Regions from separate parts of the Enterobacter sp. JH25 genome, predicted to be linked through region 3. Evidence: riboswitches for the same ligand, from Rfam matches in the RefSeq annotation. Region 3 holds a riboswitch; each other region holds the start of a gene.
What was found. Region 3 has a riboswitch for thiamine pyrophosphate ahead of thiB (thiamine ABC transporter substrate binding subunit). Riboswitches for the same ligand answer to the same signal wherever they lie in the genome.
Positions count from the first base shown of each region.

Region 1: it holds a riboswitch for thiamine pyrophosphate, as region 3 does, so the genes downstream of both, thiM (hydroxyethylthiazole kinase) here and thiB (thiamine ABC transporter substrate binding subunit) in region 3, are expected to answer to the same signal.
Region 2: it holds a riboswitch for thiamine pyrophosphate, as region 3 does, so the genes downstream of both, thiC (phosphomethylpyrimidine synthase ThiC) here and thiB (thiamine ABC transporter substrate binding subunit) in region 3, are expected to answer to the same signal.

Region 1 covers NZ_CP091319.1:2,953,703-2,963,334, reverse strand. The annotation lists gene L2Y28_RS14200 (hypothetical protein) at 159-473, shown strand; gene L2Y28_RS14195 (DUF4225 domain-containing protein) at 470-1,276, opposite strand; TPP riboswitch at 1,608-1,705, shown strand; gene thiM (hydroxyethylthiazole kinase) at 1,741-2,511, shown strand; gene thiD (bifunctional hydroxymethylpyrimidine kinase/phosphomethylpyrimidine kinase) at 2,508-3,308, shown strand; gene L2Y28_RS14180 (GntR family transcriptional regulator) at 3,350-4,096, shown strand; gene L2Y28_RS14175 (PfkB family carbohydrate kinase) at 4,070-5,023, opposite strand; gene L2Y28_RS14170 (ADP-ribosylglycohydrolase family protein) at 5,020-6,024, opposite strand; gene L2Y28_RS14165 (nucleoside permease) at 6,021-7,298, opposite strand; gene fbaB (class I fructose-bisphosphate aldolase) at 7,547-8,599, shown strand; gene yegS (lipid kinase YegS) at 8,688-9,587, opposite strand.
Region 2 covers NZ_CP091319.1:251,468-261,099, reverse strand. The annotation lists gene hemE (uroporphyrinogen decarboxylase) at 1-488, opposite strand, end outside; gene nudC (NAD(+) diphosphatase) at 527-1,300, opposite strand; gene L2Y28_RS01275 (Rsd/AlgQ family anti-sigma factor) at 1,396-1,893, shown strand; TPP riboswitch at 1,948-2,057, shown strand; gene thiC (phosphomethylpyrimidine synthase ThiC) at 2,136-4,031, shown strand; gene thiE (thiamine phosphate synthase) at 4,031-4,672, shown strand; gene thiF (thiazole biosynthesis adenylyltransferase ThiF) at 4,659-5,414, shown strand; gene thiS (sulfur carrier protein ThiS) at 5,398-5,598, shown strand; gene thiG (thiazole synthase) at 5,600-6,367, shown strand; gene thiH (2-iminoacetate synthase ThiH) at 6,367-7,500, shown strand; gene L2Y28_RS01240 (sensor domain-containing diguanylate cyclase) at 7,834-9,375, shown strand; gene L2Y28_RS01235 (PTS sugar transporter subunit IIB) at 9,556-9,632, shown strand, end outside.
Region 3 covers NZ_CP091319.1:724,580-734,211, forward strand. The annotation lists gene araB (ribulokinase) at 1-439, opposite strand, end outside; gene araC (arabinose operon transcriptional regulator AraC) at 775-1,620, shown strand; gene L2Y28_RS03485 (DedA family protein) at 1,739-2,506, shown strand; gene thiQ (thiamine ABC transporter ATP-binding protein ThiQ) at 2,550-3,251, opposite strand; gene thiP (thiamine/thiamine pyrophosphate ABC transporter permease ThiP) at 3,235-4,845, opposite strand; gene thiB (thiamine ABC transporter substrate binding subunit) at 4,821-5,804, opposite strand; TPP riboswitch at 5,836-5,936, opposite strand; gene sgrR (HTH-type transcriptional regulator SgrR) at 5,973-7,628, opposite strand; gene sgrT (glucose uptake inhibitor SgrT) at 7,717-7,869, shown strand; gene L2Y28_RS03515 (sugar efflux transporter) at 7,990-9,168, shown strand; gene L2Y28_RS03520 (Hok/Gef family protein) at 9,386-9,538, shown strand; gene leuD (3-isopropylmalate dehydratase small subunit) at 9,629-9,632, opposite strand, start outside.

The DNA.
Region 1 (9,632 bases), 2.2 Mb from region 3:
TTACGTGATAGATGGTTTGGCTTGGTTGTAACGTCTTGGTATTACCAGGACTAAGGAAAGGGCGGTAGAGTCTGCCGCAAAGTTTCGGCTGGATTGCTGTAAAGTTCATCAGTATGATTGTGTATACCATCGCCAGTTAAGAAATGCTGAGAGATAATATGGATGTTACAGAAGACGCCTTACTACGTTCTGGCTTTACTCAGTCTGATGTACAGAAGATAAAAAACAACGTTGAAAGCTATGGCGGCACGTTGGGAGAGGCGATTCAGGATCTAGCTAATCGATTCAGGATAGTTCTTTGGATCTTTTGCGCTTTCACAGCAATGTTTATCTGGGTAATTATTTCAAATGAAATAGAATACGTCATATCAACCGGGATCGGTTTATTCATAGCAATGCTGATTGCTGTTTTTGTTCAACCGCCAGTCCTTTCTTACAAATCCTGGCGGTTCTGGAGAAAATACAGGGGCTAATGATTCGGTGATTCGGTGGAAAGCAGGTCAAAAATAACCTTAGCCTTGATACCGTAGCCTACTATTTTCATAGTTAACTTGGGGCGGCTCATTGTGTTGACTTGACGGTAGTAATCGTGGGGAAGCCAACGGAACAATCGCCAGGCACCTGCTTTTCGCGCTAATCCAACAATGCTGTAGATGTTTGCGCTTAGTGTTAGAGTGTTATAAAAAGCCAGACCAGATTCAGCCTTAAACCCCATAAACTGAGCAATATTAATCACTTTGTCAGCGACCACACCTTCAGAGTTAGATTGTCCTTCAGATAAAAATTTATTCACTTCTTTAGTTATACCGTTAGCGCCATCTGCAACTAAGAGTGCACCAGCGAGGACTCCAATAGGGGTCATCGTCGAGATCATGATCATTCCGCCGTAGAAAACCATCCCTGAAAGCACCACATTCACAGCCGAAATCACATACCCGACTATCTTGTTATTTTCCCTGACAAACTCGACCTTTGCATAAAGTTGCGCGGCTCTGGTTCTTAACAGGCGTTCTTGTTCTTGTAGATTATCTCTTTCGGCACGCAGATTTTTGATGCATGCAATGCATTCTTCATCGGTTTTGGCCCGTCGTGCAGTTTCAAATTCTTTCTCTACGACCTGCCTTATCTCTTCGACAAACTTGATACGTGTAAGACCATTTTGCAAATAGAATGCTGACAGCCGGTTTGCTGTTTCGACGAGTTTACGGGCTTCCAGATTCACCATTGTATCTGACCATGTTCTGTTCCAGCCCCTGTCGAGCAGCGCGATATCCATTGAAGACTCCTTCCCAAAATGTGTCTGGTCATTTTACGTGCATCCCGGCTTTTTTGTACCTTAAACCGGTATTCCGTAATAGTGGCAAATAGCATTAGTCAGTAATACCGGGGCTGCACTTCCTGCGATCCTCAGTGTACCTGCATATTCTTATACTCGAGACGGCTTGAGTCTAAGAAAGGGATGGATACTTGTGTCACACAAACTGTCACTCATCCTGTCACTCACGGCTCTAAAGGGCCGCTTTCGCCGTTTACAAGTCTTCCCGCTGGCATTACTATCCTGACCAGGGATTAATGAGGAGCATTAATCGCAAGATTTTGATTTTGTTTTATTTGACTCGGGGTGCCCTTCTTCGTTGAAGGCTGAGAAATACCCGTATTACCTGATCTGGATAATGCCAGCGTAGGGAAGTCAGATGCCTACCCGGTCATCGCTTCTTTCCGCACGGCAGGAGCGAAACCATGCAGCCTGACCTGCTCGACTCACACGTTTTACATCAATTCCGAACCCGTTCCCCGCTCACGCACTGTATGACCAACGATGTCGTGCAGACCTTCACCGCCAACGTTCTGCTCGCGCTCGGTGCTTCCCCGGCAATGGTGATCGAAGCCGAGGAAGCGGAACAGTTTGCCGCGCTTGCCGATGCCCTGCTCGTCAACGTTGGCACGCTCACCGCGCCGCGCGCCCAGTCGATGCGTCGGGCTATTGAGAGCGCGGTAGCCGCGGGCACACCCTGGGTTCTGGACCCCGTCGCGGTTGGCGCGCTGGCGTTCCGCACCCGTTTTTGCCAGCAAATATTATCCCTTAAACCTGCGGCCATTCGTGGCAACGCCTCCGAAATCCTCGCCCTTGCCGGAATGAGTGCGGGCGGACGTGGGGTCGATTCCACCGATACGGCAGCGAGCGCGTTGACCGCTGCGCAGGTGCTTGCCCGCCAGACCCACGCCGTTGTAGTCGTCACAGGGGAAGTGGATCACATCACCGACGGCCAGCGAACCCGTACGGTCGCGGGCGGCGACCCGCTGATGACCCGCGTGGTAGGAACTGGCTGTGCGCTCTCGGCGGTCGTCGCCGCCTGCTGCTCGCTGCCTGGCGACAGGCTTGATAACGCGGCGGCAGCCTGCGGCTTTATGAAGCGCGCAGGGTCAGTTGCCCTGACTCAAAGCCGGGGGCCCGGCAGCTTTGTCTCCGCGTTTCTGGACGCGCTTTACGCGCTGGAGGAACAGGTATGACGCGCATTAATGCCCTGACTATTGCGGGTACCGATCCCAGCGGCGGAGCGGGGATCCAGGCAGACCTGAAAACTTTCTCTGCGCTCGGCGCATACGGGTGCTCGGTTATCACCGCGCTGGTTGCGCAAAACACGCGCGGCGTACAGTCGGTGTATCGCATTGACCCGGATTTTGTCGCCGCGCAGCTGGATTCGGTATTCAGCGACGTACGTATCGACACCACCAAGATCGGCATGCTGGCAGAGGCGGACATTGTTGAAGCGGTCGCTGAACGTCTCAAACACTACCAGATAAAAAACGTGGTGCTTGATACCGTGATGCTGGCCAAAAGCGGCGATCCGCTGCTCTCCGCCTCGGCTGTCGACACCCTGCGTAAAAAGCTGCTGCCGCAGGTTGCGCTGATCACGCCAAACCTGCCTGAAGCCGCCGCGCTGCTGGATGCGCCACACGCGCAAAACGAACGTGAGATGAAAGAGCAGGGGAATGCGCTGCTGGCGATGGGGTGTCGCGCGGTGCTGATGAAAGGCGGCCATCTTGATGATGCAGAAAGCCCGGACTGGCTTTTCACCCACGATGGCACGCAACGTTTCACCGCGCCACGTGTCCAGACCAAAAACACCCACGGCACGGGCTGTACGCTCTCGGCGGCGCTGGCGGCGCTGCGTCCTCGTCACGCCGCATGGGCGGATACGGTGCAGGAGGCGAAGGTCTGGCTCTCGGGCGCGCTGGCAAAAGCCGATTCTCTGGAAGTGGGTCACGGTATTGGTCCGGTTCACCATTTTCATGCATGGTGGTAAGCCGTATACTGGCATGAAACTCATGCCAGAGAAAAACAGAGATGGAACAAGCGCATACCCGGTTAATTGCTCAACTCAAGGAACGAATTGCCGCACCGGACAACACGCCGCTGTATCTGAAATTTGCCGAAACGGTCAAGAACGCGGTGCGCAGCGGTGTGCTCGCGCACGGTAATATTTTGCCCGGCGAGCGCGATCTGAGCCAGCTGGCCGGAGTGTCGCGTATTACGGTGCGTAAAGCCATGCAGGCGCTGGAAGAGGCTGGCGTCGTTACCCGCGCGCGTGGATACGGGACGCAAATCAACAATATCTTTGAATATTCGCTGAAAGAGGCGCGCGGCTTTTCTCAGCAGGTGGTGCTGCGTGGCAAAACGCCCAACACCCTGTGGGTCAATAAACGCATCGTGAAGTGCCCGGAAGAGATCGCCCGCCATCTTTCCCTTGCGCCGGAAAGCGATGTGTTTTTGCTTAAGCGCATCCGTTACGTGGATGACGATGCGGTATCGATAGAGGAGTCCTGGGTACCGGTAGGATTAATTCCCAACCCGGACGACATTGGCGTCTCGCTTTATGATTACTTCCGCAGCCAGAATATCTTTCCGCAGCGCACCCGTTCCCGCGTCAGCGCCCGGATGCCGGACAGCGAGTTTCAGGCGCATATCAAGATGGACGATAAGATACCGGTGCTGGTGATCAAGCAAGTCGCGCTCGATCAACAGCAGCGGCCAATTGAGTACAGCATCAGCTACTGCCGCAGCGACCTATACGTCTTTGTGTGCGAGGAGTAGGGCCTCGCGCGTGGGGGCGCAGTCTCCACCGCGATGGCTGACTACCCAGGCGGCCACGGCATTGCCAAGCTGCACCGACTCTGGCAGTGACCATCCCGCAGCCAGCCCGGCAAGGGTACCTCCCGCATGGCTGTCACCGGCACCGATGGTATCGACGACGGTAGCAGGAAACGCCGGAACGTGTCCGGAAGCGTCAGCGTTGTACCAGACCGCCCCGTCTTTATCATGGCGTACGATTAGCGCAGCGCCAAACCGTTGCTGCCACTGAGTGCCGAGCTGTTCCACGTTCACGCCAAGCCATTCGGCGGCAAGTTCCGCCTCCTGCCGATTGAGCGAGACAACCGGTTTACGGGCCATAATCCGCGCCATCAGCGGGTCGGGAATATCCGCGATGCGCGGACCGAAATCGATAAAGAGCGTCACATCCTGAAGACGTTCCACCCAGGCCGTCAGCAGCTCGCCGCTGGGCGACGCCAGCTGGTAGCCGGACAAATAGATCAGGCTTTTCTCCGGCACGCTCAACCCATCCAGCCAGCGTTGCTGCCACTGATTCTCCACACCGCTAAACGACATGAAGGTCCGTTCACCATCAGGCTCCACCAGCGCCAGGCACCAGCCGTTATCGCCCGTTTCCGCTTCCACGGCGCTGTGCAGATCCTGCTTCGCCATGGCATTACGGATAATATCGGCCCACACGCCGTGGCCAACGGGAAGCGCGTTTTGCGCTGCAATGCCGAGCCGCTTGAGGGCGATGGCGATATTCAGCGCGCAGCCGCCAATATTCACTCCCTGTTGCTTAAGCTCGATATCACACCCGCGCCAGGGCAGGGCGTAGGCGTCGGCAATCACGTCGATGACCGCCGCGCCGAGCACCGTTACGGGGCGCGTAGCGTGAAGGGTTTCGAGACGGCGGGCAAAAGCACTCATACGCCCTCCCTTTGCTCCCGGAAGTGCAGCAGTTTTTCGCAGTAGCGTCCGAAATCAAGCTGGTTTACGGCATCAAGTTCGCTTTTAAGCGCCGGATCAATGGCCTGTACACCGTGCAGCGCGCCACAGATGGCCGTTGCCATCGCGCCGATAGTGTCCGTATCACCGCCCAGGTTAGCGCATAACACCGCGCAGCGGTTCGGATCGGTGCCCGCGAGTTCGACCATCGCAATCGCCGCCGGAACGGACTCCAGTGTGCTCGTGCCCGCGCCAATAAGCTGATAGATCTGCTCGCTGGCGGTCTCCGTACCGTTGGCTTCGCGCACGGTTTTCAGGGCCAGCTCAATACGAGCGGAAAGCGATGCGCTGAAGGTGGTGGTGTTCGCCTCCTGTGCCGCACGGGCAATACCCGGCAGGGCATCGGCGATGTTCTGCCAGCGCTCGCCGTCGATAGCGCGTGAAACCGCCCACGCGATCACCACCGCACCGGCGATGGCGAGATCCGATTTATGGGTCGGGCTGGAGGCTAACGCAACCTGTTCAACAAAATGTGCCAGACGCGTGGCCGGTAGCAGGCATCCCAGCGGGGAGGCGCGCATCGCCGCCCCGTTGGTGACGCCGTTATTTTCCAGCTCGCTCACCGGCTTGCCGTCACGGATGGCGTTCAGGGCAATTTTGGAGGTTGGGCCGAGCACATTCTTATTGAACGCGTCAAAATCCAGCGCCCAGTCCAGAATATGCTTACCGATAACGTCAGGATTAATTTCCCCGTCGCATTCGATAATCGCGTCGGCCAGGCACAGCGCCATCGACGTATCATCCGTAAATTCGGCCTGATTAAAGTAGCAGGCAGCATTATTCTCAGCCGGGCCGGGTAAGAAACGGTCAATCCAGCCGAAGTGCGCTTTCACCCGCTTGCGCGGCCACAGTTCAGACGGCATCCCCATCGCATCCCCTAACGCCTGCCCGTAAAGAGCACCGAGAATACGGTCTTGTTTCATTTAACTTCCCCTCGTGTCAGCGCGGTATCGCCATCAACCACCTCAATTGCGGTGATCTCTTTATCCGATTCGCGGAAAAACAGCATAAACAGCACGGCAATCACTACAATCATGATTGCACCAAACGTCCACATTCCGGCCCAGTTGAAGGTCAGCCCATTCACCGGCTCTTTATAGGCGAACATTTTTTCCATCATCACGCCGCCGAGACGGTAACCCAGCAGGCTACCAAAGCCCTGACAGCACAGCGTGATCAAGCCCTGCGCTGCGTTGCGCATATGCACGGGCGCTTTTTTATCCACGTAGATGTACGCGGTGACGTAATAGAAGTCATAGCTTACGCCGTGCAGCAGAATGCCGAGGAACAACAGGGCGTAGGTGAAGTATTGTTCGGCGCCGCCGTAAACAAAGAAGCCGTAGCGAATGGCGGCGGTGATCAGGCCCAGCAGCAAGACCTTCTTAATACCAAAGCGTTTGGTAAAGAACGGCAGAGCGAGCATGAAGAAGATTTCAGAGAACTGGCCGAGGGTCATCCAGCCGGTGGCGTTTTTCATCCCCACTTCGGTGAGATAGCCGTTGGCAAAGATGTAGTAGAAAGCCAGCGGCATGGCGAACAGGAATGAGCAGAAGAAGAACACCAGGAAGTTTTTATCGCGCAGCAGGATCAGCGCATCCAGCCCCAGCATCACTTTGATATCCAGCTTGCCGGTGCTCTTCGGCGGGGTATTCGGCAGGAAAAGTGCGAAGACGCCGAGCAGAAGGGAGCTGGCAGCGGTCATCAGCAGCGGGATATTGGTGTCAGAGATGTCGCTATAGCCCATCATCTGCGGCAGGAAGCCGCACGCCAGGCCGGAGGCAATCCAGCCGATGGTGCCCATCACGCGGATGCGCGGGAAATCAGCCTCCACGTCATCGACGTTCGCAAAAGCGATGCTGTTCGTCAGCGCGATGGTCGGCATATAGGTCAGGGAGTAGGCCAGTAACAGCGGGAAGAAGGTGCTGAACTGGGTTTGCTGTGCTGCGAAATACATCAGAATCGCGCCAGCGAACATCAGCACGGCCAGCACTTTCTGGGCGGCGAAGAAACGGTCGGTCAGCGAGCCGACCAGGATAGGAGAGAGGATCGCGGCAATAGCGGTACAGGCATAGGACCAGCCAATTTCCCCGGCGGTAAACCCGCTCTTGCTCAGCCACAGCCACAGCGGCACAAACCACGCGCCCCAGATAAACCATTCAACAAACATCATGAATGACAGTTGGACTTTCGTTTTCATTTTTTAATCCTGCATGTCAGAGGTACGCATGTAACATACCATGTGATAATACCTTTTAAATACCTTTAAGGCGATTGTTTGATCAGTGTAACAAAAATGTTGTACATGAAACGAGCCAGCAGATTGTGCTTAAAAAAGTTGCAAATGGTGGAAAATAGGTTAAGTCGGTACCAGGCTTAGTCTGCCTGCAAAAACGTGGGCTTGGATCACACGCTCCGACATCATGTCGGACATACGGGAGCATCACTATGACTGATATTGCGCAGCTGCTTGGCAAAGACGCCGACAGCCTTTTACAGCATCGTTGTATGACCATTCCAGCCGACCAGCTTTATCTGCCTGGCCATGATTACGTAGACCGCGTCATGGTCGACAATAACCGTCCTCCTGCCGTACTGCGAAACATGCAGACGCTTTATAATACCGGCCGCCTGGGCGGAACCGGGTACCTCTCTATTCTGCCCGTTGACCAGGGCGTTGAACACTCTGCGGGGGCATCGTTTGCCGCGAACCCGCTCTATTTTGATCCGAAAAATATCGTCGAGCTGGCGATTGAGGCGGGCTGTAACTGCGTGGCCTCCACCTACGGCGTGCTGGCCTCCGTGTCGCGTCGCTATGCCCACCGCATTCCGTTCCTCGTTAAGCTGAACCACAACGAAACCCTGAGCTACCCAACCGAATACGACCAGACGCTCTACGCCAGCGTCGAGCAGGCGTTCAATATGGGTGCGGTGGCGGTCGGGGCAACCATCTATTTCGGCTCTGAACAGTCGCGTCGTCAGATAGAAGAGATCTCCGCGGCGTTCGAGCGCGCCCACGAGCTGGGCATGGTAACCGTGCTATGGGCCTATCTGCGTAACGGCTCGTTCAAAAAAGACGGTGTGGATTACCACGTGTCTGCGGATCTGACCGGTCAGGCAAACCACCTTGCGGCGACCATCGGCGCGGACATCGTGAAGCAGAAAATGGCCGAGAATAACGGCGGCTATAAAGCGGTGAACTTTGGCTATACCGACGACCGCGTCTACAGCAAGCTGACCAGCGACAACCCGATCGATCTGGTGCGCTACCAGCTGGCGAACTGCTATATGGGCCGCGCCGGGCTGATTAACTCCGGCGGTGCGGCAGGCGGTGAAACCGATCTGACCGACGCGGTGCGCACGGCGGTGATTAACAAACGCGCTGGCGGCATGGGGCTGATCCTTGGTCGTAAGGCGTTTAAAAAGTCCATGGCCGACGGTGTGAAGCTGATTAATGCGGTTCAGGACGTCTATCTGGACAGTAAGGTCACGATCGCTTAAGTCTTTTCCCCTCACCCTAACCCTCTCCCCAACGGGGAGAGGGGACTGTTCAGTGCATACGGGAAGAGGGCCGCCACCCGGCAACACATCAGCGCAAAAGCTGACAGTCCGGCGGCAACCGGCACTGCAACGCCCCGGGCAACACCTCAATGCGGAATCGCTCGCCGCTGAGCGGCTCTCCGTCGAGGTTAAAGGTCATGCCGTGTGGGGCGATCACCTCAAACCACGCGGATGTGCCGTCGATGATATTGGGGCTCTCCTCTGGCTGCGTCAGCGTCGTAAACAGCGCAGGCAGCAGCCCGTCGCCGGTAAAAATACGCAGCTGTAATTGACCGTCGTTGATCAATGCTTCCGGGCAAAGCTGCTGACCGCCCCCCGCCTGCCGCCCGTTGCCGATACCAATCACCAGCGCGTCGCCCTGCCAGTGGAAGTTTTCACCTTGGATCTCACAGCTGTCGGGCCTGAGCGTGTCCATACGCATCAGACCATGGATGAGATACGAAACGCCGCCCAGCGCGGCCTTCAGTTTTTCCGGCGTTTCGCTGGTAATGCGCGTGCCGAACCCGCCGGTCGCCATATTGATAAAGCAGGTTCTTTCATTCACCTGAGCAATATCGACGGCGGTAGCCTTACCGAGAATGGCCAGCTGTAGCGCTTTGCCTACATCCTCCGGAATACCGGCGCTGGTGGCAAAATCGTTGGCGGTACCGAGCGGTAAAATCCCCATCGCCGGGCGAGCTGCGGCGTTGAGGTCAATGAGCGCACCGGCGATCTCGTTGATCGTTCCGTCGCCGCCGCCGGAAATGATGGTCTGAACACCTAAGCTGATGCCCTCGTCGATGTAGCGCGCCGCATCGCCTTTTTCAAACGTTACCCGCACGTGTATGCATGCTCCGTCTTCACGCAATTCGGTAATCGCCTGGCGCAGCAGATCGTTGCCTGCACTCTTGCCGTTAAGAATTAATAAACTGTCTGGATAGGTTGCCATCCGGGTTGCTCCCTTTTTTAGCTATAGAAAGAGTGTATCCCAGAG
Region 2 (9,632 bases), 470 kb from region 3:
GCTTTGCTGCTGCCACCTTCCACCATGTAGGTTGCCAGCGTCCACGGACTACCGGAGAAGCCAATCAGCGGCACGTCGCCTTTGAGCTCGCGGCGGATGGTGCGCACGGCGTTCATCACATAGCCCAGCTCGCCTTCCGGATCGGGGATCGGCAGCTTATCAACGTCGGCTTTGTTTTTGATCGGTGAGGTAAAACGCGGCCCCTCGCCGGTTTCGAAATAGAGCCCAAGGCCCATCGCGTCCGGAATGGTAAGAATGTCCGAAAAAAGAATGGCGGCATCGAGCGGGAAGCGGCGCAGCGGCTGGAGCGTCACCTCACAGGCCAGCTCGGCGTTTTTGCACAGCGACATAAAATCGCCCGCCTGCGCACGCGTGGCTTTGTACTCAGGCAGATAGCGTCCCGCCTGGCGCATCATCCACACCGGGGTGACATCAACGGGCTGGCGCAGCAGCGCACGCAGATAACGATCGTTCTTCAGTTCGGTCATTTTGCAGTTCCTTATTGCGTCAGTCCGTCAGTGTAACACTACTCATACTCGGCCCGACACATTGCCACGGTATCTTCTATCAGGCGACGCGCCACCGTTCCCGGCGGGGGCAGCAGCGGTAAATCGTCGTAGCGATACCAGTTCGCCTCCAGCAGCTCTTTCTGATCGATAACAATCTCGCCGCTGTCGTATTCCGCCATAAACGCGGTCATCAGGGACATCGGGAACGGCCACGGCTGCGACGTCACATAGCGCAGGTTTTTCACCTTAATGCCGCTCTCCTCCATCACCTCGCGCGCCACCGCCTGTTCCAGCGTTTCGCCGACTTCCACGAACCCGGCGAGGACGGTGTGAATGCCGTTGCGATGGCGGGTATGCTGCGCCAGCAGGATGGAATCATCACGGCGGATGGCGACAATGATGCACGGTGCGATTTGCGGGTAGTAACGTTCACGGCAGTGGCCGCAGAGCAGCGCCCATTCGGTTTTGCTCGGGTGCATGGTGTGGCCGCAGTAACCGCAGTATTTGTGCGAGCGGTAAAACTCCGCCAGCTGTACGCCGCGCCCCGCCAGCTGGAACAGGCCGACGTCCAGATCCAGCACCTGACGTACGGATCCCATATCCTGACGGCGCGCCTGTTGGATCAACCACACGGGATCGCCCTGCCACTCGCCGATCTTCAGCGCGGACTGGCCCACCAGATCGAACGTTTCCGCGGCACCGTAGGGCAACTCTCCTGAGGGTAGCCATAATTTTTGTTCGTGGCTGACGATCCACCAACCCAGATCTGATTTTTCAATAATACGATCCATATCTATTGCACTACCTTCGCTTCACTGACATGTTGTTAGCATTGTGGTTACATTTTGGATAAGCAGATCCCATTTTAAACCTTATGGAGTCGACCATGTTAAACCAGCTGGAAAGCCTGACTGAGCGCGTTGGAGGAAGTAACACCCTGGTGGATCGCTGGCTACATGTGCGCAAGCATCTCCTTGTGGCGTATTACAATCTGGTTGGTCTTAAGCCTGGCAAAGAATCCTTTATGCGACTCAATGAAAAAGCGCTGGACGACTTTTGTCAGAGCCTGGTCGACTACCTCTCCGACGGCCATTTCAACCTTTATGAACGCATTATCCGCGAAATGGAAGGGACAACGCCGTATTTAGCGGCCAGTAAACTCTGTCCGTTGCTTGAAGCCAACACCCAGCAGATCATGGACTACTACGATTCCACGCTGGAGAACGCTATCGATCACGATAACTATCTTGAGTTTCAGCAGGCGCTTTCCGACCTTGGCGAAGCACTGGAAGAGCGATTCACGCTGGAAGACAAGCTCATCGCCCTCGTGCTGGACAACAACCTGACTATCAGCTCCAGCGATAACGTTGCGCGCCCTGCTTGAGTTCTTAATCGTTAACGAGTAATTTACAACCATTCGCCCCTCTGCGGAGGGGGATTTTTCTTGTCGGAGTGCCCAGTGTGAAAGCACGGGCTGAGACCGTTAATTCGGGATCCGCGGAACCTGATCAGGTTAATACCTGCGAAGGGAACAAGAGTCACACTGCTGTTGTATCGCCTTCGGGCGATCTTCTCTTGCTTCATCCGTCGTCTGACAAGCCATGTCCTTCACATCTGGAATGAGCTATGTCTACAACAAAACTGACCCGCCGCGAACAGCGCGAACACGCACAACGCTTCATCGACACCCTGGAAGGCACCGCTTTCCCGAACTCAACGCGCATCTACATCACCGGTTCACAGGCCGATATCCGCGTGCCGATGCGCGAAATCCAGCTCAGCCCGACGCATATCGGCGGCAGCAAAGAGCACCCGCAGTTTGAAGACAACGAAGCCGTGCCGGTGTATGACACCTCCGGCCCGTACGGCGATCCTGATGTTGCTATCAACGTGCAGCAGGGTCTGGCAAAGCTTCGCCAGCCGTGGATTGATGCCCGTAACGACTGCGAAGAACTGAGCGTGCGCAGCTCGGCGTACACCAACGCGCGCCTGGCCGACGACGGTCTGGATGAGCTGCGCTTTACTGGCCTGCTGACGCCAAAACGCGCTAAAGCGGGCAAATGCGTAACCCAGTTGCACTACGCGCGACAGGGTATCGTCACGCCGGAGATGGAGTTCATCGCCATCCGCGAAAACATGGGCCGCGAGCGCATTCGCAGCGAAGTGCTGCGCCACCAGCATCCGGGTGAAGGGTTTGGCGCTCGCCTGCCGGAGAACATCACGCCGGAATTCGTGCGTGATGAAGTAGCCGCCGGGCGCGCGATTATTCCCGCCAACATCAACCACCCGGAATCCGAGCCGATGATTATCGGCCGCAACTTCCTGGTGAAGGTCAACGCCAACATCGGCAACTCTGCCGTCACCTCTTCCATCGAAGAAGAGGTGGAAAAGCTGGTCTGGTCAACGCGCTGGGGCGCGGACACGGTGATGGACCTCTCCACCGGCCGTTACATTCACGAAACCCGCGAATGGATCCTGCGTAACAGCCCGGTGCCGATTGGCACCGTCCCGATTTATCAGGCGCTGGAGAAGGTAAACGGTATCGCCGAAAACCTCACCTGGGAAGCGTTCCGCGACACGCTGCTGGAGCAGGCGGAACAGGGCGTGGACTACTTCACCATTCACGCGGGCGTGCTGCTGCGCTACGTGCCGATGACGGCGAAACGTCTGACCGGTATCGTCTCACGCGGCGGTTCGATTATGGCGAAATGGTGCCTTTCCCATCATCAGGAAAACTTCCTCTACGAGCACTTCCGCGAAATCTGCGAGATCTGCGCCGCTTATGACGTTTCTCTGTCGCTGGGCGACGGCCTGCGTCCTGGCTCCATCCGTGACGCGAACGACGAGGCGCAGTTTGCCGAGCTGCACACGCTGGGCGAGCTGACCAAAATCGCCTGGGAGTACGATGTGCAGGTGATGATTGAAGGCCCGGGCCATGTACCGATGCAGATGATCCGCCGCAACATGACCGAGGAGCTGGAGCACTGCCACGAAGCACCGTTCTACACCCTGGGGCCGTTGACCACCGATATTGCGCCGGGCTATGACCACTTCACTTCCGGGATCGGCGCGGCGATGATCGGCTGGTTCGGCTGCGCCATGCTCTGCTACGTGACGCCGAAAGAGCACCTCGGGCTGCCAAACAAAGAGGACGTGAAGCAGGGGCTGATCACCTACAAGATTGCCGCCCACGCGGCGGATCTGGCGAAAGGCCATCCGGGCGCGCAAATTCGCGACAACGCCATGTCCAAAGCGCGCTTTGAATTCCGCTGGGAAGACCAGTTCAACCTGGCGCTGGATCCGTTCACCGCCCGCGCCTACCACGACGAAACCCTGCCGCAGGAATCGGGCAAAGTCGCGCACTTCTGCTCCATGTGTGGGCCGAAGTTCTGCTCGATGAAAATCAGCCAGGAGGTGCGCGACTACGCCGCCGCGCAGACCATTGAAGTCGGCATGGCAGACATGTCCGAAACCTTCCGCGCCAAAGGCGGCGAAATCTACCTCAAAAAGGAGGAGGCGTAATGTACCAGCCCGATTTCCCACCTGTCCCCTTCCGCTTAGGGCTTTACCCGGTGGTGGACAGCGTGGCGTGGATAGAGCGCTTGCTGGAGGCAGGCGTTCGCACCCTCCAGCTGCGCATCAAGGATAAACGCGACGAAGAGGTGGAGGCCGACGTGGCCGCCGCTATCGCGCTGGGACGTCGCTACCACGCCCGCCTGTTTATCAACGACTACTGGCGGCTGGCGGTTAAACACCAGGCGTACGGCGTGCATCTGGGACAGGAAGATCTGGAAACGACCGATCTCAACGCAATCCGTGACGCCGGTCTGCGGCTGGGCGTTTCCACCCACGATGATATGGAGATCGACGTGGCGCTGGCGGCCCGCCCCTCCTACATCGCCCTCGGCCACGTTTTCCCGACGCAAACCAAACAGATGCCGTCTGCCCCACAGGGTTTGGCTCAGCTGGCAGCCCACGTTAAGCGCCTTGCCGATTACCCCACCGTCGCCATCGGCGGGATCAGCCTTGAACGTGCGCCCGCCGTGCTGGAAACCGGCGTCGGCAGTATCGCCGTCGTCAGCGCTATCACCCAGGCCGCAGACTGGCAGGCCGCCACCGCACGGCTTTTACAACTGGCAGGAGCAGGCGATGAAAGATCGTGATTTTATGCGCTACAGCCGCCAGATCCTGCTGGAGGATATCGCCATTGACGGGCAGCAAAAGCTGCTCGCCAGCCGGGTACTGATTGTCGGTTTGGGTGGCTTGGGCGCGCCCGCCGCGCTGTATCTGGCCGGCGCGGGAGTGGGAACGCTGGTACTGGCCGATGACGATGAGGTACACCTCAGCAACCTGCAACGGCAAATCCTCTTCACGACAGAAGATGTTAACCAGCCTAAAGCACAGGTTACGCGCAAGCGGCTGAACCAGCTTAACCCCGATATTGAACTGGTGGCGCTCCAGACGCGGCTGAGCGGAGAAGATCTGCAACGCGAAGTTGCCCTTGCCGACGTGGTGCTGGACTGCACGGACAATATGGCGACGCGTCAGGCCATTAATGCGGCCTGTGTTGCACAGAACACGCCGCTGATCACCGCCAGCGCGGTCGGTTTCGGCGGGCAGATAATGGTGCTTACGCCGCCGTGGGCGCAGGGCTGCTACCGCTGCCTGTGGCCGGACGAGGCTGAACCGGAGCGTAACTGCCGCACGGCTGGCATTCTTGGGCCGGTAGTGGGCGTGATGGGTACCCTTCAGGCGCTGGAAGCCATCAAGTTGCTCAGCGGCATGGAAACAGAGCACAACACGCTCCGGCTGTTCGACGCCCGTTCCAGCGGCTGGCGCCATCTGGCGTTAAACCGCGCCAACCGCTGCCCGGTATGCGGAGGCCGCGATGCGCATTCTGTTTAACGATGAGCCGATGACGTGCGACGACGATCTCACCGTTGCCGCCCTGCTCGACACGCTGCGCCAGCTGAAGCCGGGAACGGCGCTGGCGCTCAATCAACAAATCCTGCCGCGCGAGCGGTGGGAACATCAGCAGGTCAATGAAGGCGACCAGATCCTGCTGTTTCAGGTTATCGCAGGGGGCTGAGATGTTACGTATTGCCGACAAAGTCTTTGATTCACATCTGTTTACCGGAACCGGAAAATTCGCCTCCCCGCAGCTAATGGTGGATGCTATTCGTGAAAGCGGCAGCCAGCTGGTGACGCTGGCGATGAAGCGCGTGGATCTGCGTCAGCACAACGATGCCATACTTGCGCCGTTACTGGAGGCAGGCGTGACGCTCTTACCCAATACCTCCGGTGCGAAAACGGCCGAGGAAGCAATTTTCGCTGCGCATCTGGCCCGGGAAGCGCTCGGCACCTGCTGGCTGAAGCTGGAAATTCATCCGGACGCCCGCTGGCTGTTGCCCGATCCGATCGAAACCCTGAAAGCGGCAGAGACGCTGGTGCAGCAGGGATTCACCGTTCTACCCTACTGTGGTGCCGATCCCGTGCTGTGTAAGCGTCTGGAAGAGGCCGGCTGCGCGGCCGTGATGCCGTTAGGGGCGCCCATTGGCTCCAACCAGGGACTGGAGACCCGCGCGATGCTGGAGATCATCATCGAGCAGGCGACCGTGCCCGTGGTGGTGGATGCGGGCATCGGCGTACCCAGTCATGCCGCGCAGGCGCTGGAGATGGGGGCCGATGCGGTGCTGGTCAATACCGCGATTGCGGTGGCCGACGACCCGGTGATGATGGCGCGTGCGTTCCGCCTTGCCGTGGAGTCCGGTCTGCTGGCACGACAGTCCGGCCCCGGCTCGCGCAGCTTTCAGGCGCAGGCCACCAGCCCGCTGACCGGTTTTCTGGAGGCACTCTGATGGCTACCTTTACCGATCGCTGGCGTCAGCTTAACTGGGACGATATTGCCTTACGCATCAACAGTAAAACCTCTGCGGACGTAGAGCGGGCATTAACAGCCCGGCATGTGACCCGCGAGGATTTGATGGCCCTGCTTTCTCCGGCAGCCAGCGCATACCTTGAACCGATGGCGCAGCGCGCGCAACGCCTTACCCGCCAGCGCTTTGGCAACACGGTGAGCTTTTACGTGCCGCTTTATCTCTCTAATCTGTGCGCCAACGACTGCACCTACTGTGGCTTCTCAATGAGCAACCGCATTAAGCGTAAAACGCTGGATGAGCATGAGATCGCCCGCGAGTGTGCGGCTATTCGTGAGATGGGTTTTGAACATCTCTTACTGGTGACGGGTGAACATCAGGGCAAAGTGGGGATGGACTATTTTCGCCAGCATCTTCCGGCCATCCGCCGCGAATTTGCCTCATTGCAAATGGAAGTGCAGCCTCTGTCGCAAGAGGAATATGCGGAACTGAAAACCCTTGGGCTGGACGGCGTCATGGTCTATCAGGAAACCTACCACGAGGCGACCTATGCCCGGCATCACCTGAAAGGGAAGAAGCAGGATTTCATCTTCCGGCTGGAAACGCCGGACAGGCTGGGGCGCGCCGGTATCGATAAAATTGGGCTGGGCGCGCTTATCGGTCTGTCCGACAGCTGGCGGGTTGACTGCTATATGGTGGCAGAGCATCTGCTGTGGCTACAGCAGTACTACTGGCAAAGCCGCTATTCCATCTCATTCCCACGGCTGCGTCCGTGTACGGGAGGCATTGAACCCGCCTCGCTGATGGATGAGCGCCAGCTGGTGCAAACCCTGTGCGCATTTCGCCTGTTCGCGCCGGAAGTGGAATTGTCGCTCTCCACGCGTGAATCCCCCGCGTTTCGCGACCGCGCGATCCCTCTGGCGATCAACAACGTCAGCGCCTTTTCCAAAACGCAGCCGGGCGGTTACGCGGACGATCGCCCGGAACTGGAACAGTTTGCACCGCACGACGGACGACGGCCCGACGCGGTGGCGGAAGCCCTGACTGCACAGGGGCTACAGCCCGTGTGGAAAGACTGGGACAGCTGGCTGGGAAGAGCTTCGCATTTGCGCTGAAACCGCCTGCAACAATGCGGAAAGGTTACGAGACGGCTCGTAAGATCAACGCCGGGCGATTGAGGAGATCTGCCCGGTTTTATTAGGATTAACCACGTCAGCAACGGACGCTGACCAGGGTGAAAATGCTTCTTCCTCGTTTCGCCCTGCCCTCCGCCCCTTAAACAAAATTTCAATTGATAAAATAAATACGTCGTTTCTTATCTACTCTTAAGATAAATCAACCCGTCGGAAATCGCTTTCTGTATAATTTACTACCAGCAATCTGACAGCGACTATGCTGAGGATATCGACAGACGCAACGCGTCTACCATCTGGATTGATGCACAACTCATGGCACTCCACAGTAAAAAGCTCTCTTTCACCCGACCAATTATGGTCAGCTTCGCGGGGATTCTGTTCAGTTTCGCGATAATCGCGATTCTGGTCATCCTTTCACAACGGAAGGATTTTATTGAGGATTATCATAAAATTAATGGTAACTTCACCCATAATCTGGCGGTGAACTATACCGAATCCATTCTGCGAGAAAACGACTATATTCTTGGTCGCGCTGCGATGTACTACGCCCGTGACGACAGAGTGAATCAGACGATAAATATCGATCCAGCACAGGGTTTGCAGATGTTAATGCATTTGCAGAACCTGATGCCGACGGTGTCGTCTATCTCTCTGGCGGACACCGAAGGGCACCATCTGCGCGCGCCGGAAGTACTGCCAACGGAGAAGAGTAGGTCGTTCGACGCACGAACACGCCCATGGTTTATCGGGCAAGCGGAAGCCAGCAACTTTCCTCACTACACCCGCCCCTATCTGGACTATTTCACCCAACATCCTACGGTCACCCTCTATAAACCGGTCATTTCACCGGAAGGCCGTCTGAAGGGCACGCTCGCTTTCCATCTTGATTTAACCTCCATGGGGTATACCCTGCGCCAGATGGTGGCACCGGTTCAGGGTGAGTTTTTTGTCGTGGAACGTGACGGCGCCGTTGTGCTGCATCCGGACACGGGGGCGCTCTTTAAGCAGTACGTAAGCGAAGCGCTGATGGACAAAATGACCAGCGGCGAAGGGCATCTTTTCGACCCCAAAAGTAAAACCTGGTATTACTACTACTCTTTCACCAATCCGGACTGGTTTGTGATTTATCGGGTCTCCGATGCCACGCTTTCCGTCATCACCCGGCATGAAACCACCGTCGTCGGCTGGGGATTTGCGCTGGCGGCAATCATCATCATTCTGTTTGGGCTCTACCTGCGCCATGCCTCGCGTTCTGTGCTGATGAACATTATCAACGCCATCAAAACCGGAGACGTCAATCAGGCGCCACGTCTTGAGGCGATGCTCAGCCATACCATTCGAACCAATAAGGAACGTGAGATGGCCTATGTCCGTCAGGCCACCCATGATGCGCTGACAGGCTGCAAGAACCGCCGTGCTTTCGACAACGATGTGGATGAGCTGCTGACCGCTCATCAACCCTTCGTTCTGGCGCTGGTCGATATCGATAACTTCAAATCTATTAACGACACCTGGGGCCACCTGAGCGGGGATATTGTTCTGCGCAGCGTGGCGCGCGAAGGTATTCAGATCATGCAGCCGCACCACGTTTCCGTTTACCGCTACGGTGGGGAAGAGTTCGGGGTGATCTTCCCGGCCGAGCTGATGAACTCCGCGCACGCGCTACTGGAAGCCTGGCGCACCGCCGTGGAAAAACGGACCTGGCGGGAAGAGAACCTGCGAGTAACCTTCAGCGCGGGGGTGGGAGAGTGGCACTTCGAACCGCTGGAACAATTTATCGGCAGCGTAGATGAAGCGCTGTATACCGCTAAACAACAGGGTAAAAACCGCATCGTAAGCACGGCCAGCCGATAATACCCTTCCTGAAATTCCGCCCGTTAAGACGGGCAGAATGCTTTCATGTATAAAATTGTAACCGGTTTCAGAAAAATGCCGATTTCTTTGTGATGCCTGACACACAATCGCGGTAAAGCGGTTGTTGAAGCGGTCTGCGCGGGATAATTATCAATAAACACATGTAGATCGAGGCTGACTATGAAGAACATCGTTTTATGCTGTGCAGCGGGAATGTCAACCAGCATGCTGGTTCAACGTATGAAAGATGCCGCGCA
Region 3 (9,632 bases):
TGTAGCGCGAGTAGTCGGTTTTGCCCGGCTGGTGGCATAAGCGGGTGATGGCTTCCGCCTCTTCCACGGCGGTATGGTCTTTCCACAGCACAAACATGGCGTTCGGGTTATCGGCAAACTCCGGGCGAAGCGCCAGTACGCGGCCTTCTGCATCAACCGGGGCCGGCGTTGAACCGGTACTGTCGACGCCAATCCCCACGACGTCGGCCCGCTGGGCATCCGTCAGCTCCGCCAGCACGGTTTTGATCGCCGCTTCCATTGATTCAATGTAATCGCGCGGGTGGTGACGGAACTGGTTGTTCGGCGCATCGCAGTAGCGCCCCTCTTGCCAGCGCGGATACCACTCAACGCTGGTTGCTATCTCCCGGCCAGTCGTACAGTCCACTGCCAGCGCGCGAACTGAGTCGCTGCCAAAATCGAGGCCAATTGCAATTGCCATGGTGTTGCTCCATCCAAAACAGGTATGGAAGAACATTAGAGACTGAGGACAAAGATCGTCAGGCAGGATCCGCTAATCTTATGGACTAAATTGCTGTAGCAGCGGAAAGTGTGACGCCGTGCAAATATTCAATGTGGACATTTCTGCCGTACTTATAGACACTTTTGTTACTGCTTAACCGCCCGTGCTGGCGGAGAAATCAGGGGGAAAGGCTGAAACATGGCGGACGTAAAAGAGGCGTGATGCTTTTTGGATCTTTTCGCGGGCCATTTTTATACTGCTTTTATCGATATGGACAATTGGTTTCCTTCAGGACCCTTGGGAGAACTGAATCTATGGCCGAACCGCAAAACGATCCCCTGCTGCCGGGATACTCATTTAACGCCCATCTGGTGGCGGGGCTGACGCCCATTGAGGCCGAGGGGTATCTCGATTTCTACGTCGATCGACCGCTCGGAATGAAAGGGTATATTCTGAACCTGACCGTTCGCGGGGAAGGGGTGATCAAAAACGGCGATCGGCAGTTTATCTGCCGCCCTGGTGATATGCTGCTGTTCCCGCCGGGGGAGATCCACCACTACGGACGCCACCCGGATGCCAAAGAGTGGTATCACCAGTGGGTCTATTTCCGTCCGCGCGCCTACTGGCAGGAGTGGCTCTCGTGGCCGGCCATTTTCGCCCATACCGGTTTATATCGCCCGGATGAGGCGCATCTGGCGCAGTTCCGTGAGCTGTTTGCACAGATTATTGAGGCAGGGCAGGCGGGAGGGCGCTACGCCGAACTGCTGGCCATCAACCTGCTTGAACAGGTGCTGCTGCGCCGCATGGAGGCCATCAACGAGTCGCTTAATCCGCCGCTGGACAACCGCGTCCGCGACGCCTGCCAGTACATCAGCGACCACCTTGCCGACAGCCAGTTTGATATTGCCAGCGTCGCCCAGCATGTGTGCCTGTCGCCGTCACGGCTGTCGCATCTGTTCCGCCAGCAGCTTGGCGTGAGCGTACTCAGCTGGCGCGAGGATCAGCGCATCAGCCAGGCGAAACTGCTGCTCAGCACCACCCGAATGCCTATCGCCACCGTCGGGCGTAACGTTGGCTTTGAAGATCAGCTCTATTTCTCTCGCGTGTTTAAGAAGTGCACCGGTGCCAGCCCGAGCGAATTCCGTGCGGGATGTGAATAATCGGTAAACATTCAGGTGAACTTCAGGCGCATCTTGTAAACTATTCAGACAATTGATGCCTTGACGCGGTGCAGGGCGCTAAGCAGAATCGCTGATTCGTTTTCTGACCGGAATAGTTATGCAGGCATTGCTGGAACATTTTATTACCCAGTCCGTTATGTATTCGCTCATCGCCGTGGCGCTGGTGGCGTTTCTGGAGTCGCTGGCGCTGGTCGGGCTGATCCTGCCCGGCACCGTGATGATGGCGGGGCTTGGGGCGCTTATCGGCAGCGGCGAGGTCAATTTCTGGCAGGCGTGGATGGCCGGTATTATCGGCTGTTTGCTGGGGGACTGGATCTCCTTCTGGCTGGGCTGGCGCTTTAAGAAGCCGCTACACCGCTGGTCGTTCATGAAAAAAAACAAAGCGCTGCTGGATAAAACCGAGCACGCGCTGCACCAGCACAGCATGTTCACCATCCTCGTGGGGCGCTTCGTTGGGCCAACGCGTCCACTGGTGCCGATGGTGGCCGGGATGCTGGATCTGCCCGTCGCGAAGTTTGTGGTGCCGAATATCATCGGCTGCGTCTTCTGGCCGCCGTTCTACTTCCTGCCGGGTATCCTGGCGGGCGCGGCGATTGATATTCCTGACGGTATGCAAAGCGGTGAGTTTAAATGGCTGCTGCTGGGTACGGCGGTGCTGCTGTGGCTGGCGGTTTGGCTCTGCTGGCGCCTGTGGCGCAGCGCGAAAGCGAGCGTCGATCGCCTGACCCGCTATCTCCCGCGCACGCGCCTGCTCTGGCTGGCCCCACTTACGCTCGGCGTGGCGGTGGTAGCGCTGGTGGCGCTGATCCGCCACCCGCTGATGCCGGTGTACGGCGAGATCCTGTTGAAGGTGGTGAGCCGTTAAGGTGTTTTCCCTCTCCCCGTGGGAGAGGGTTAGGGTGAGGGCATCAGACCGCACGAATACCCAACAATGAAGATGCCCCTGCGTTACCACTCAGAAGTTCTTCTGTTTCTCCATCCCACAAAATACGGCCCTCCGCGATCACCACCGATCGCGGCGCGATGCGTGCGGCATCTTCAATGCTGTGCGAAACCATCAGCATCGTCAGTTGTTCGCGCTCGCACACCTCCTCAACCAGCGAGAGCATTTCCTGACGCAGAGCCGGGTCGAGCGCCGAAAAGGGTTCGTCGAGCAGCAGCAGCGGCTGCTCGCGCACCAGACAGCGTGCCAGCGCCACGCGCTGGCGCTGGCCGCCGGAAAGCTCCCCCGGTAGTCTGTTGATAAACGCAGACAGGCCCATTTGTTCGGCGATCGCCTCCAGCGTCTGACGCTGCGCAGCACTGAGCTTTAACCCCGGATCCATACCCAGCGCGATGTTCTGCCAGACCGTAAGATGATTGAACAGATTGTTTTCCTGAAACAGCATCGACACCGGGCGCTTAGCCGGCGGAGCGTAGGTAAACTCGCCGTTATCAATGACGATCGACCCGCTGGCAGGTTGCAGAAAACCGGCGATCAGATTGAGCAGGGTACTTTTTCCGGCCCCGCTGGGGCCAAGCACTGCGATTCGCTCTCCCTGACGAACGGAGAGGGTAAAACGCATTGGCAGGTGCTCATAAAGCCAGGTTACATCAGTCAGTTTTAACATCACGCCCCGGAAGTTTTTCGATAACGGTAAATAACGCAAAGCACAGCAGCAACAGGAGCAGCGCCGTGACGGCGCCGTCCTGGCTACGGTAAGAGCCAATTTGCTGATAAAGCCAGAACGGCAGCGTGCGGAAATCCTCGTTGCCGAAGAGCGCCACTACGCCAAAATCGCCAATCGACAGCACGCAGGCAAACGCCAGCGCCTGGGCGAGCGGACGTTTCAGTGCGCGCAATTCTACCACCTTCAGGCGCTGCCAGCCCTGCATGCCCAGCGACTGACACAGCAAGCTGTAGCGGCTGTTGACGTCGCGCATCGGGTTTTCCAGTACCTTGAGCGCGTAAGGGATGGCCATCAGTGCGTTGGTAAAAATGACGATGCCGTCGGCGCTTTCCGGCAGGCCGATGGTGCTGTTGAACAGTAAAAAGAATCCGGTCGCCAGCACAATGCCCGGCATCGCCAGGATCAGCATACCCGTCAGTTCCAGCGCGTGTCCGGCTTTACGGGCATGACGCGCGTACAGCTCGCGGCTGCTCCAGAGCAGCATCATGGTCAGAATCACGCACAGTAGCCCGGCTGCCAGCGCAATGCGCAAGGAGGTCCACGTCGCTTGCCACAGGACAGGTTGTTGCAGTACCGACAACACATTGCGATTCAGTCCATCAACGATAACGGCCAGCAGCGGGGGCAGCAAAAGCAGGAGTGCCAGTGCGATCAGCATAAAATCCGCGACGCGGCTATACAGGCTGTCCTGCGGATCGCGCCAGCCTGTCATGTTATTGCTTCCTGCGGGGATCGTTTTGCTTAGCCTCTGGCTGAGTAACACCAGTGCCAGACAGCATACCATCTGCACGATCGCCAGCAGCGCGGCGCGGCCCGGATCGTAGTCGTAACTTAAAGCCTGATAGATCGCCAGCTCAATGGTGGTGGCCTGCGGCCCGCCGCCGAGAGAAAGTACGGTCGCGAAGCTGGCGAAGCAGAGCATAAAGATTAGCGCGGCAACCGGGGCAATCTGGCGTCGCAGCCACGGCCATTCGACAAAGCGGAAGAACGACCAGCCGCGCATGCCAAGCTGGGCGGCAATCTGACGCTGCTCACCGGGAATGTTTTCCAGCGCCTGTAAAAAGAGGCGCGTGGCCATCGGCATATTGAAAAAAATATGCGCCAGCAGAATGCCTTTCAGGCCGTATGGCGAGAAGGTCCATTCCAGACCAAGCAGGTTGAAAAGGAATGCCAGCCATCCCTGCCGACCATAGACGCTCAGAATGCCGAACACCGCCACCAGCACGGGCAGGATCAGCGTCATCGCGCACAGCCGCAGCAGGGCAAGCCTGCCGGGGAAACGTCTGCGATAGAGGGCGCGCGCGAGGAAAATGGCCGGGAGCGTCGACAGCAGCGCGGAAAGAAACGCCTGCCAGAAGGAGAAACGGATGACGTGCCAGAGATAGCTGTCGTGCCAGAGGGCAAGCAGATCGCTCTCTGGCGCGTTAAACCACAGCGCAAGGAATGCACCCAGGCTGACGACCACCATCAGTATAGCGGCGAGCAGCCCGGGAACTAACCAGCCGGGGATCAGCGGCTGACGGCGCGTTGCCATTCACTTATCCATGCGGCGCGCTGGGTGGCAACCTGCTGCGGCGTAAATTCCAGGGAGGTTTGCGGTTTGTTCAGCTGCTCAAAACCTGCCGGCAGCGCAACATCAGTGACCGGGTACATCCAGTTTCCTGTCGGAATAGCATTCTGGAATGCCGGTGAAACCATAAACTTCAGGAATTTCTCGGCGAGCTCCGGCTGTTTGCTCGCGGCGGTGCGGGCGGCCACTTCCACCTGCAAATAATGCCCTTCAGCAAAGTTCGCGGCAGCGTAGTTGTCTTTCTTCTCGGCGATAATGTGGTAGGCCGGAGAAGTCGTGTAGCTCAGCACAAGGTCGCTTTCGCCTTTCAGGAACAGGCCGTAGGCTTCGCTCCAGCCTTTGGTGACGGTAACGGTTTTCGCAGCCAGTTTCTGCCACGCCTCAGGCGTTTTGTCGCCATAGACTTTCTGCATCCACAACAGCAGCCCCAGACCCGGCGTGCTGGTGCGCGGATCTTCATAAATCACGCGCCACTTCTGATCGCTTTCGACCAGCTCTTTCAGGCTTTTGGGCGGATTCTTCAGCTTGTTTTTATCGTAGACAAACGCAAAGTAACCGTAATCAAAGGGAACGAAGGTGTCGTTTTTCCAGCCGCCCGGCACGTTGACGGCATCTGCCGCCACGCCGCTTTTGGCGAACAGTCTGGTTTGAGTGGCGGCTTGCAGCAGGTTGTTATCCAGCCCGAGCACCACGTCGGCTTTGCTGTTTTTGCCTTCCATACGCAGCCGGTTAAGCAGAGAGACACCATCTTCCAGTGCCACGAATTTCAGCTCGCAGTTGCAGTCGGCTTCAAAGGCTTTTTTCACCGCCGGGCCGGGGCCCCAGTCGGCGGAGAAGGAGTCGTAGGTGTAGACCGTCAGGACAGGCTTAGCAAAAACAGGCAGCGCAAACAGCGCCAGCAGAGGAAGAACGTTTTTTAACACTTTGCACCTCAGGGTTGAGTGGCAAAGGATTTTGAGAGACAGCCTCAAATCCCTTCGCCGGCGTTATCCGGATCAGGTTCGACGGGTATTATCTCAGCGCACATCAGTGATGCAGCACCCCGTTGAGAACGGCGCTATTGTAATGATTTGGTGAATATTACGAAAGCGTTATGGCTCCGGCGGCGCAAACCACGCGGATTTAAAATCAAACCAGCCCAGGGTATTCATTCGCAGGCCGCGCATGCTGCGCTGACCCTGGATCAGCAGCCAGTGGTGAATCAGCGGTACGATCGTCTGCCCGGCCAGCAGCTCCTGACACCAGGCGGCCAGATCCATTTCTCCTGCCCGCCACCGTGCGGCGTCTCGCTGCCAGTCCCGATTGATACAGTGCTGAATCAGGGGCACTTCATACAGGTGAGAGAAGAGCGAAAAATCAAGCGGCAGCGTGAAGTTCGCACTGTTGAGCCAGATATCGCTGATAACATCTCCACGGTGCCATTCATCATAGTCCACTTCCTGTATCGCCAGCGTCACGCCCTCGGCTGCCAGCAGCTTACTCATGATCCTTGCGATAAACCGGTGTTCAATGTGATCGCGATAGTAGCTGAGGGTGATGGTCTCCAGTCCGGCAGGTTTTTCACTGCGTACTGGCTGCGCATGGTGCCAGCGCGGAAGCAGGCCATAGGCCGGGAACCACCAGGTCTGGTATTGCTCCTCTGCGTGATAAATCAGGTTAGCGGGCGCCAGAACATGGCTGATCCACCTGCGTACGTCGTGATTCGCCCCGCGATGGCTGCGGCTATCGAAGAGCAGGTAGTAGCAGCCCTCCTCCAGGCGGCTTTCGAACGCCTTTTCACCGGCTGTTGGCCCTTCCAGCGTCAGGCCTGCGCTCAGCTCTTCGTTGAGATCCGGCAGTACCCAGACGTTGACTTCGTCGATCAGCGCCCTATAGCCAAAGTAATCATCAAAGGCGCGGATCTTCAGCTGATTACTGTTGTTCCGTGAAACGGAGTAGGGGCCCGTACCAATCGGCTGGCTGGAAAAATTGTTCAGGGATCGCCACTCGGCAGGCAGGATCATCGAGGGCACGTAGCCCAGAAGCCACGGAAGCCATTTGTCCGGCTGCGATAGCTCAATATCCAGCGTCCATGCCGTTGGGGAGTGGATCCGCGCGATATGCGAGTAGAGCGGCAGCGTGCGGGCGCGTTCTAAGGAGTCGATAACGTCGCGCATCTCCAGCTCGCGTCCATGGTGGAAATGAATGCCGGGACGTAAAAAGAAGCGCCAGTGCAACGGAGACACCTGTTGCCAGTGATGGGCAATATCCGCTTCCAGTTCCCCGTTTTCCTCATTTATCCGCGTCAGGCCGCTAAAAATCTGCCGGGCCATGTGGGTTTCAGAGCGACGTAACGCCGTACCGGGCAACAGATTTTTCATTGGGCGATAGTAAAGCACTCGCAGAATGTGGCGTCCCTGACGAAAGCTGCGTCCCAGATGCGAGACCAGCATCTGGCGCACGGCGGCTTTGTCGCCCACCAGCTGGACCAGCTGATCGATGCGGTCTTGCTCCAGCAGATCCTCCGCCCGCTGTTGCTGCAACGCCAGGCCGGTATAGAGGAAAGTCAGGCGCGAGCGCTTACCGCGTCCGGCTTCGGCCTCCCAGTTTAGCCAGCCCTGCTGCTGCATGGTGTTAAGGAGGGTACGCATATGACGCCGGGAGCAGTTGAGGAGCTCAGCCAGCTCGTTCAGCGTGGTCTCCTGCGATTGCCCCTCGCAGCACTGCCAGAGGCGGATAAATTGTTGTTGCAGACGACCAGAAGGCATAAAAGAGGAACTCCTGACAAAAAATCAGCAATTTATTAATCCCTATATTAAGCCAATAATCCTTATCGATGAAGCGAGGAGGTAAATTATGAAGAGGTCTACCGCACGTCAGTTTTATCAGCACTATTTTTCAGCGACAAAGGGAGTGTCCTGGCTGGCCCGCCAGTGCGCAGAGCAGCGGCTGAGAATACTGGAAGATCTGATGCAGTGGGACGTTACGAAACCGACCTCTTCTCGCTAACTCGCCTCGATCATGTGTGACTGAGTATTGGTGCTAATCACCCGCCAGCAAAATGTTTTTGCTGGCTTTTTTCGTTTACTATTTCACCCAATTTCGATTCGCTTTCATAAGGACTTGCGCATGCTCTGGTTGATGACGATGGGGCGACGCCTGAACGGCGTGTACGCCGCTTTTATGCTGGTGGCCTTCATGATGGGCGTGGCCGGTGCGCTACAGGCGCCGACGCTGAGCCTGTTTCTCAGTCGTGAGGTTGGGGCGCAGCCATTTTGGGTAGGCCTGTTCTACACCGTCAACGCCATTGCCGGGATCCTCGTCAGCCTGTGGCTGGCGAAACGATCCGACAGCCAGGGCGATCGCCGCAAGCTGATCCTCTTTTGTTGCGCCATGGCCGTGGGCAACGCGTTGCTGTTTGCCTTTAATCGTCACTACCTGACGCTTATCACCTGTGGCGTGCTGTTGGCCTCTCTGGCGAACACCGCCATGCCGCAGCTCTTCGCCCTGGCCCGGGAGTACGCCGACAACTCGGCGCGGGAAGTGGTGATGTTCAGCTCGGTGATGCGTGCGCAGCTCTCTCTCGCATGGGTCATCGGCCCCCCGCTGGCGTTCATGCTGGCGCTGAACTACGGTTTCACCGTCATGTTCACCATCGCCGCGGGAATTTTTGCCATCAGCCTGGCGCTGATAGCCTTTGTGCTGCCATCGGTGGCGCGCGTAGAGCAGGTGACGGACAAGCCCATCACCCAGGTAAGCGGCTGGCAGGATAAAAACGTCCGCATGTTGTTTATCGCCTCCACGCTGATGTGGACCTGCAACACCATGTACATTATCGATATGCCGCTGTGGATCAGCAGCGATCTGGGACTGCCCGACAAGCTCGCGGGGATCCTGATGGGCACCGCTGCCGGGCTGGAGATCCCGGCGATGATTCTGGCGGGTTACTACGTAAAACGTTTCGGAAAGCGTCGGATGATGGTCGTCGCCGTGGCGGCTGGGGTGGTGTTCTACGCGGGGTTAATCCTTTTCCATTCGCGTGAAGCTTTGCTGGCGTTACAGCTATTTAACGCGGTATTTATCGGAATCGTTGCCGGGATCGGCATGCTCTGGTTCCAGGATTTAATGCCGGGGCGAGCAGGCTCCGCGACCACGCTGTTTACTAACAGTATCTCTACCGGCGTGATTCTGGCAGGGGTGATTCAGGGGGCGCTGTCGCAAAGCTATGGACATGCATCCGTGTACTGGGTGATCGCAGCGATTTCGGTCATCACGCTTGTGTTAACGTGCCGGGTTAAAGACGTTTGATTCTGGAAGGCGGCTTCACGAAATGAAACGATTTTCTGACAGGAGCAGAGAAGGCGCATAAAGTGCGTGACGGGTGCTTGAGGCTGTTTGCCTCAGGCTTTCGCAAGAGGCAAACAGTGGAGAGTCCCACATCAAAAAAACTGATGGGGAGACCAACTTCACAACCAACATTGCGAGGTTAGTCTCTTCATTGCCGAAAAGCAATAAGGAGGCTGGAATGCCAAAACGTACTCTGCTGTTAGGTTTGTTTCTGATCTGTACGACGTTGTTGATCTTCACCTGGATGGTGCGTGACTCGCTGTGTGAGCTGCACTTCAGACAGGAGAAAACAGAGCTGGCGGCAGTGTTGGCTTACGAAGCAAAACGTTAGCGGTATTGGCGGGTTTTTTCCCCGCCTCTCCAGAGTGGTTACGCCTCAACGCACCCTTATCAATGGCCCGCGCCCTGCGGGCCATTGCCTTTAG